2 regions of the Comamonas sp. GB3 AK4-5 genome follow, and region 2 is predicted to be linked to the other one. Evidence: predicted binding sites of a transcription regulator. Region 2 holds the regulator's gene; the other holds the start of a gene.
The links. Region 2 encodes LexA, which represses DNA repair genes until DNA is damaged. Its sites were predicted from a motif close to ACTGTATNNNNATACAGT; they were not measured.
Positions count from the first base shown of each region.

Region 1: the regulator LexA is predicted to act here: its motif matches at 2,552-2,569, upstream of ACA027_RS15565 (PA0069 family radical SAM protein).

Region 1 is NZ_CP166730.1:3,433,714-3,438,264, reverse strand. It holds gene ACA027_RS15580 (DUF3014 domain-containing protein) at 1-903, shown strand, start outside; gene ACA027_RS15575 (GbsR/MarR family transcriptional regulator) at 1,149-1,736, opposite strand; gene rnk (nucleoside diphosphate kinase regulator) at 1,818-2,228, opposite strand; gene ACA027_RS15565 (PA0069 family radical SAM protein) at 2,577-3,719, shown strand; gene ACA027_RS15560 (LysR substrate-binding domain-containing protein) at 3,934-4,551, opposite strand, start outside.
Region 2 is NZ_CP166730.1:2,718,795-2,723,345, reverse strand. It holds gene ACA027_RS12265 (electron transfer flavoprotein-ubiquinone oxidoreductase) at 1-155, opposite strand, end outside; gene pdxH (pyridoxamine 5'-phosphate oxidase) at 486-1,148, opposite strand; gene ACA027_RS12255 (hypothetical protein) at 1,398-1,541, opposite strand; gene lexA (transcriptional repressor LexA) at 1,958-2,626, opposite strand; gene ACA027_RS12245 (asparaginase) at 2,709-3,701, shown strand; gene adk (adenylate kinase) at 3,881-4,537, opposite strand.

The DNA of each region.
Region 1 (4,551 bases), 710 kb from region 2:
CTGCACCACCAGGCCAAGGGCCTGGGCCTGGGTGCCAAGCTGGGCCTGTTTGCCTTGTTGTTGGCAGCCGGTGGCGCGGCCTGGTGGCAATGGGGGCGAGAGGCACCGCCTGCAGCCCCTGCACCCCAGGCGCCGGCCACTGCTGCAGCGCCGGCTGCGGCGCCCGAGCCCAGCCCTGCACCGGAGGCCGTGCCTGCGCCCGCGCCGAGCGAAGCGGCCGCCACCTCCCACCCCATAGAGCCCGCCGCCGATGCCCAGGGGCGCCCGCCCTTGGTGGCGGACGACGGCCAGGCCCTGGCCCAGGCCGTGAGTGGATGGCTGGGCCGCGAAGCCACGCTGCGCTTTGTGGCCACCGATGACCAGGCCCGCCGCATCACGGCCACGGTGGACAATCTGGCGCGCGGCCAGGCCGCAGTGCGGCTGTGGCCCTTGCACCCCGTGGGAGGCCGCATGGTGGTGGCTCGCACCGACGATGGCGGTATGACGATCGCTGCAGAAAACGCAGCACGTTATGACGAAGTGGTGGGCTTTGTGGCGGGTCTGAACGTGGAGCAGGGCGCCGCCCTGTACCGCCGCGTCTACCCCGTGCTGCAGCAGGCCTATGAGAATCTGGGCTACCCCGGCCAGCGCTTCAATGACAGGCTGGTGGCGGTGATAGACCATCTGCTGGCCACGCCCGATCCGACAGCCCCGCTGGCCTTGAAGCTGGTGCAGGTCCACAGCCAGGCGCAGCCGGGCGTGCCACAGGCGCCGCAGCAGCCTTGGCTGCGTTATGAGTTTGCGGACAGCGAGTTGCAGAACGCCTCAGCGGGGCAGAAGATTTTGCTGCGCATGGGGATTGGCCACACGCAGCGCATCAAGGCGCAGCTACGCGCCCTGCGCGCCCAGATCACCAAGCCTTGAAGCCAGCCCTGAAGGCCGTGGATGGTTAATCGTTTGGAGGCGGCCATACAGCGCCTCATGCTTTGTTGCTGGCCCTTGCCGTACGCAAGTACTGTCTGCGGGCCAGCGTCGCGCCTGAAGCGCTGTCTGGCCGTTGTGGTTGTGCTTTGGGGCCCGCTGCGGTTTTTTGACCCACTCCTGCCACCCAATACCGTGCGTTGTGGTGATGCGCGCAAAAACAAAGGCCTGCATCTGCAGGCCTTTTTTCAGTCTTGGCTGTCGTCCTTAGCGGGCTTTTTGCCGCGGCCGGTGAGCTTGTCCTTGATCTCCAGCACACGCGTGACGGCCGAGCCCATGCCCATCAGCTGCATGGCAGTTTCGGGTTGCAGGCGCTGCACATCGTCAAACCAGGTCATCAGCTTTTCGATGAGCTGGTACATCTCCTGCATGCGCTGCTGGGCATGTTGCTCGTCTTCGGACTGGGCCGATTCCAGCAGGGCCGAGCGCAGCATGGACTGCGTGGGCTCGATTTCGCGGCGGCGGCGCTCTTCGGCCAAGCGGCGAAAGATCTCCCACACGTCTTGCGGCGCTTCAAAGTATTCGCGCCGGTCGCCGGGGTGGTGGCGCAGGTTGACCAGTCGCCAGGACTGCAGCTCCTTGAGCCCCATGCTCACGTTGGAGCGCGAGAACTCCAGCGTCTCGGCAATCTCCTCGGCATTCAGCGCGCGCGGCGACAGATAGAGCAGGGCGTAGATCTGGCCGACGGTGCGATTGATGCCCCAGCGGCTGCCCATTTCGCCAAAGTGTGAGACGAATTGCCGATTCAGCGAAGGGAGAGGCGAGATCTGAGACATGTTTTGTATTGTGCCTGCGGATTTAAATATTTCAGCATGGAGTGAAATCGCGGGCACACAGCCTGGCTGGGCGCCATGCGTTCAACGGTGCAGCTCGCCCGCGCTTTCGGGTTGGAAGTCGATGCCATCCACACGCACCGTCACCTTCTGGCCGGTGGGGCTGGGCATCTGAAACTCATCGCCCACGCTCAGGCCCAGCAGGGCAATGCCCACGGGGGCAAACACCGACACCTTGTCCGCGCTGCCATCCATTTCCCGGGGGTAGACCAGGGTCAGCGTGTTGGTCTTGCCGCTTTCCAGCAGGGTGAAGCGCACGGTGGAGTTCATGGTCACCACGGTGGCCGGCATCTCGGAGGGCTCCAGCACATCGGCGCGGTCCAGCTCGGTTTCCAGCGTGTCGCGGCCGGGGAAATCGCCAGACATCTTCTCCAGCAGGGCTTCGATGCGCTCCAGATCCAGGGTCGACAGAGTGATGGTGGGCTTGCGCTCCATGATGGGGCTCCTTGCGGTGGAAGGGGTTGAACCGTGCGCGTGGCGCTGTATGGCCAAGTCCACACGGACAAAAGCCCGGGCAACGGGGTTGTCCGGGCCAAGGCATCGTGAAAAAAGCACCATCTTGGTGCGATAGGCCCATTGTCTGCCGGCCGGGCGCTTCTGCCAAGCGATCCCGCACGCCGAAGTGCGATATGTGACAGCGGCTTGCAACTTTAAAAAAAGGAGCTAGTAGTGCGCTCCATCACTGTACCGGGTCGCTATTTGTTTCTGCATGGTTCAACCTGGAAAGCCTTGGCCGTGAAAAACACCTTGTGCAAATAACTGTATTTATATACAGTTAAATCCATGCCGCAGCCCTCCCACCCTGATACCCCCGACGCCCTGCAGCCCGTCACGCTGCACAAGGGGCGGGCCGCGCTCAGCCAGATTGCCCACCGCTTTGCCCGCGATGCGCGCGAGGCGATGGACGACGGCTGGGGGCAGGGCGCTGAGGGCGAAGACGATGCCTTTACACCCGCCGCCCTGCACACCCAACTGGAGTGGGAGCAGTGCAAATCCGCCTTCAGCCGCCACGACTCGCCCGATCTGCCTTTTCACCTGGGGCTGAACCCCTATCGGGGCTGCGAGCATGGCTGCATTTATTGCTATGCCCGGCCCACCCACGGCTATCTGGGTTATTCGCCGGGGCTGGACTTTGAAACCCGGCTGATTGCCAAAGCCAATATGCCCGAAGTGCTGCGGGCCGAGCTGTCCAGGCCCAGCCACCGGGCCGCGCCCGTGATGCTGGGCTCGGTCACCGACTGCTACCAGCCCATAGAGCGCGAGCTGGGGCTGACGCGGCGTGTGATCGAGGTGCTGGCCCAGGCGCGCCACCCGTTTTCCATCGTCACCAAGGGCAGCGGTGTGGAGCGCGATCTGGACCTGCTGGTGCCGCTGGCGCGCCAGCGGCTGGTGGCCGTGTACGTCACCCTCACCACGCTGCAGCCCGAGCTGGCCCGCAGGCTGGAGCCCCGGGCCGCAGCGCCGCACCGGCGGCTGCGCACCGTGCGCATCCTGGCCGAGGCCGGTGTGCCCGTGGGCGTGAGCCTGGCGCCGCAAATCCCTTTTTTGAACGATGACCTGGAGCAGGTGCTGGCCGCAGCCCACGCGGCCGGCGCGCGCCAGGCCTTTTATGCCGTGCTGCGTCTGCCCTGGGAGGTGGCGCCCCTGTTTGAAGCCTGGCTGCGCCAGCACTACCCCGACCGCGCCCAGCGCGTACTGGAGCGGGTGCGCGATCTGCATGGCATCAGCGAGGAACAGCGGGCCGAGGGCAAGGTCTACAGCAGCCAGTTTGGCCAGCGCATGAAGGGCCAGGGCGCATGGGCCGATATGCTGGGCCAGCGCTTTGCCCTGGCCTGCCGCAAGCTGGGGTTGAACCGCGAGCGGGTGCGGCTTGATTGCAGTCTGTACCACCACAGCTTGCTGTCAGGTCAGCAGAGCTTGTTTTGAAGAATGTTTGGGAGTGCTTGGTTGTCTCGTTGGGAGGCGGCCATACAGCGCTTCATGCTTTGTTGCTGGCCCTTGCCGTACGCAAGTACTGTCTGCGGGCCAGCGTCGCGCCTGAAGCGCTGTCTGGCCGTTGTGGGGGGCGGTCTGAGTGCCCGACCCACTTCCCTGGCCCGCTCCGGGGTGCATCAATCCAGGGCTTCGCAGTCCTGAGCGCTCATGCAGTCGGCAAAGCTTCTCCAAACGCAGCAGCCCAGAACGACTTCAGCAGCAGGCTGTCGCTGCGCTCGCGCATGGCATAGACATAGGTGGTGGTGTGGGCCGGCTCGCCTGCAATGCGCACCGGACGCAGGCGCGGGTCGGGCACAAACTCCGAGGCGCAGACCGTGCCCAGGCCCAGTCCATGGGCCACGGCCTCGCGTATGGCCTCGCGGCTGCCTATCTCCAGCGCCGTCACCGGCTGCACCGCATGGGCGGCCAGCGCAGCCTCCAGGGCCGTGCGGGTGGTGGAGCCTTGCTCGCGCCAGATCAGGGGCTGGCCGTGCAGCTCCTGTAGCGCGATCTCGCTGCGCTGGGCAAAGGGGTGGGCCAGCGGCGCCATCACGATGATGGGGTGGCGCGTATAAGGCCGCGCCAGCAGCTCGGGCCGCTCGTGTAGGCCGGCCAGCACGGCCACATCGGTGGTGTAGTGCTCCAGGTCGTGCAGCGCCTGCTGGGAATTGCCCACGCGCACCGACAGCTGCATGCCGGGGTGGCGGGCGCGGTAGGCGGCCACCATCTCCATCACATGGAAAGGGCCCACGGCGCCAATCTTCAGCTCGCCCTGGTTCAGCTG
Region 2 (4,551 bases):
AGCACCACCACGGAGATGTCCTGGCCTTTTTCGGCGGCCAGTTGCTTGAGGCGGATGGCGGTGGCCAGGCCACCAGGGCCGCCGCCGACCACCACCACGTCGTACTCCATGGCTTCGCGCGGACCGTACTGGGCCAAGATTTCTTCGTTTGTCATCGGGGTGTCTCGCTTATGAATAGTGAAAATCCGGTGGGGCTGTAGCCGCTGCTGCAGCGCCGCAAATTGCGGCTGATTCTATGCGGGAGCAAGGCATCTCCCAATCACTTGCGCGGCACAGGCATGCTCAGGCCGGAAATATGACGGCTTGCACATGTTTTGCTGACACCTTGGTGACGCAATCGCTGGTTTTCTTGCTGTGCTGCGAAGCCCATTTATGCCGTATCACGCCGTATGCGATGCCCCATCATCGGCTATGGTGCGGTGGCCGACCTTGACGCACATCGAATCCGCGATGCGCCAGTGGCCGGGGTCAGGAGGGGGCAGGGGTCAGGGTGCCAGACGTTCGCGCAGCCACCGCACGTTGTCATCGGTGCCTGCTTCGGCGCGGTAGCGCAGGCGGTCATGCAAACGGCTTTTGCGGCCCTGCCAGAATTCCCAGCGGTCGGGCACCAGGCGAAACCCCCCCCAGTGCGGCGGGCGTGGCGGGTTCAGCAGAAACTGGGCTCCATATTTGGCGGCATTGGCCACCAGCACGCCGCGTCCGGAAATCACCTGGCTTTGCGGGCTGGCCCAGGCGCCTATGCGCGAATCCAGTGGCCGGCTGCGGTAGTAGCTGTCGCTTTCCTCGTCGCTCACACGCTCCACCCGGCCCTCGATGCGCACCACGCGCTCCAGCTCCACCCAGTGAAACTGCAGCGCCGCAAACGGGTTGCCCGCCAGCTCCGAGCCCTTGCGGCTGTCGTAATTGGTGTACCAGACGATGCCGCGTGCGTCATAACCCTTGATGAGCACAATGCGGGTGCTGGGGCGCAGATCGCCACCCACGGTGGCCACGGTCATGGCATTGGGCTCCAGCACTTGGGCATTCACGGCTTCCTGCATCCACTGGTCGAACTGCGCCAGCGGATCGGCCTGGGAGGCCGCTTCATGGAGTTCTGCGCGCTCGTAGCTTTTGCGCAGGTCGGCAATGTGGGTGGAAATCTGGCTCATGCCGCCATTGTGCGCCTGCGTGCCAGGCATATAGGCCATACAGATCAGCAACCGGGTGGCAAGAGCGGTGCCCATGATGTCTCAGAGCGTGTTCACGCTCTCGGTGGGGCTGCAAAGATCATCTCAAGCTTTGTTTGATCCAATACGCATAAAGCTGGCGCAACCGAGCTCGGAGACGCCGCGCAAGGGCCGCCCCGCCGTGCCGGTGTCGTCCCCCTTGGGGGATGGCGTCGTAGGCGACCCAGGGAGTTATGACATCTTTTCCAGCGCTGCACACACATCGGCCATGCGGCCGCTGAGCACCATGCGGGCGTGGTCGTTGGCGTCGCTGCGCAGAATGCGCACCTTGTCGTCCAGGGTCACGGCGTCATAGCTGCTGTCGTTGGCGGCCATGGCAGGCAGTTGTGCGCCAGCAAGCGGGGCGGTCGGGGTGCTTGCATGGCTGGCAAGTCTGCCGGCGCTTGGCGCTGTGCCTGCGCGGGAGGCGCCGTGCCGCGCTGTAGTGCGGCGAGCCCGTGGCTGGCGCAGGGAAGAGGCTGTCGACAGCGCTGCCGACCGTGGTGCCGAGGTGGCAAAGCCGGCAAGGGTGCGGGATGTGGTGAACAGGCGCATGGAGGACTCGCTTTCTGTCGCGGGCGTAGAAACTCCCTCAGGCCATGAAAACCTGATGCGGAGCGGAAAAAAGGTGAGCAAAGCCCGACCGGGGCATGCGCGAGGCAGGTGCCGGTGCGGTGGCAGGCAGCGCCGTAGCGCTGGTGGGGAGGCTGCCGGGGCTCGGGCTGAGCCGGCGGCCTGTGGCGCTGGGCGCGTTACATCAGCGTGTTGCGGATCAGGCCCACGGCCAGGCCTTCAATGGCAAAAGGCTCTTCCGGATGCACATGGATGATGGGGTAGTCGGGGTTTTCGGGCAGCAGCTCGATGCGCTGGCCCGCGCGGCGCAGGCGTTTGACGGTGACGTCATCGCCCAGGCGGGCCACCACGATCTGGCCGTTGCGGGCCTCGTGGGTGGACTGCACGGCCAGCAGGTCGCCGTCCAGGATGCCGGCGTCGCGCATGGACATGCCGCGCACCTTGAGCAGGTAGTCGGGCTTGTGGGCAAACATGCTGGCCTCGACGGCATAGGTTTGGTCGATATGTTCTTGCGCCAGAATGGGCGAGCCCGCCGCCACCCGGCCCACCAGGGGCAGCTGCAGCGGCTGCATGGCGGACAGCGGCAGGGCAAAGCTGTTGCCGCGTGCGGCATTGATGCTGCGCACCGTCTCGGCGCACAGGCGAATGCCGCGCGAGGTACCGCTGACCAGCTCGATCACGCCCTTGCGGGCCAGGGCCTTGAGGTGCTCTTCCGAAGCATTGGCGGATTTGAAACCCAGGGTGTTGGCGATCTCGGCCCGGGTGGGCGGGGCGCCGGTGCGGGCAATGGCAGACTGGATCAGGTCCAGAATCTGCTGTTGCCGGGGGGTGAGCTTGGGGTGGTCCATGGGCATTCCTTGATCGATCAAAGATGAATACTGTGTGTTCATCCAGTACCTGTATTTTTGACCAGTTTGGAAAGGACTGCAAGTGGAATGTGGCAAAAACATCGTCATCCTGGGGACGGGGGGCACGATTGCGGGCTTGGCCGAGCATGCCGGTACCGGCGTGGGCTATCGCCCCGCCCAGTTGGGCGTGGCCGAGCTGCTGCAGGCCGTGCCCGATTTGCAGCAGCTGGCGGGTGCCGCGCTGCAGGCCGAGCAACTGGCCCAGCTGGACAGCAAGGATATGGATCACGCCACCTGGCTGCTGCTGGCCCGGCGCTGTGCCCAGCTGCTGGCGCGCGATGATGTGGCGGCCATCGTCATCACCCACGGCACGGACACGCTGGAAGAAACGGCCTGGTTTTTGCAATGCGTGCTGGCGCCTGCCAAGCCCGTGGTGCTGACCTGCGCCATGCGCCCGGCCACTGCCATTTCCGCCGACGGCCCGGGCAATCTGCGCGATGCCGTGGCCTGTGCGACCGATGCGGCTGCACAGGGGCGGGGCGTGTTGGTCGTGGCTGCGGGGCGGGTGTTCAGCGCCCGCCAGGTGTGCAAGGTCCACCCCTACCGGGTGGATGCATTCGACGGCGGCGAAGCCGGCCCGCTGGGCTGGGTGGAAGAGGGGCGGGTGCGCTGGGCGGCAGCCAGCATGGCGGCGGTCCAGGTCCAGTCCGCACCGCAGCCCCCGGCTACGGCCTTGCCGGAGGCCGAGTCTTGGCCGCAGGTGGAGGTGCTGCTCAGCCATGCGGGCAGCAGCGCCGCCGCGGCCCTGGCCCAGGTGCAGGCCTTGTGCGCGGCCGGCGTGCGCGGGCTGGTGGTGGCGGGCACCGGCAACGGCACCACCCACAAAGCCCTGGATGCCGCGCTGGACCATGCCCAGGCGCATGGCCTGGCTGTGCGCTGCACCACGCGCTGCGCCCAGGGCCGCATCGTCCAGGCCCAGGGTGCCGATGACAGCCGCGTGAGCGCACTGCCTGCGGTGAAGGCGCGCATCAGCCTGATGCTGGAGCTGATGGGTTGGCCCCGAACGGATAGATAGTGTGGCGGCGGAGGCTGGGGCGCCTCCATCTCAACCTTTCCCCAAAAGGGGAAGGCGTCGGGCCGCTAGGCAGAGCTAAAAAGTGAGCTGCCTGTGCAGTCAGGTGCTGCGTTTTCCTTGGATTTGTCCATAAAAAAGGCCGGTGTCACCACCGGCCTTTTGCTGTGCAGCAGCTGCGATCAGGATGCCAGAGCGCTCAGCGCGCGCTGGGTGATTTCTTCCACGCTGCCGGTGCCGCTGATGGCGCGGTACTTGGGGGCAGCAGCGGCGTCGGCCTTGGCCCAGTTGCTGTAGTAGTCCACCAGGGGGCGGGTCTGGTTGCTGTAGACATCCAGGCGCTTTTTGACGGTTTCTTCCTTGTCGTCTTCGCGCTGCACCAGCTCTTCACCGGTGACATCGTCCTTGCCTTCCACCTTGGGTGGGTTGAACTTGACGTGGTAGGTGCGGCCCGAAGCGGGGTGGCTGCGGCGGCCGCTCATGCGCTCGATGATGGCGTCAAACGGCACATCGATTTCCAGCACATAGTCCAGCTTCACGCCGGCGGCCTTCATGGCTTCGGCCTGGGGAATGGTGCGAGGGAAGCCGTCGAACAGAAAACCCTGGGCGCAGTCGCTCTGGGTGATGCGGTCCTTGACCAGGTTGATGATCAGCTCATCGCTGACCAGCTGGCCGGCATCCATCACGGCCTTGGCTTGCAGGCCCAGGGGGGTTCCGGCCTTGACGGCGGCGCGCAGCATGTCTCCGGTGGAGATCTGCGGAATGCCGTACTTCTGGCAGATGAAAGCAGCTTGCGTGCCTTTGCCGGCGCCGGGTGCGCCCAACAAAATCAGTTTCATGGAATTCCTCGAGA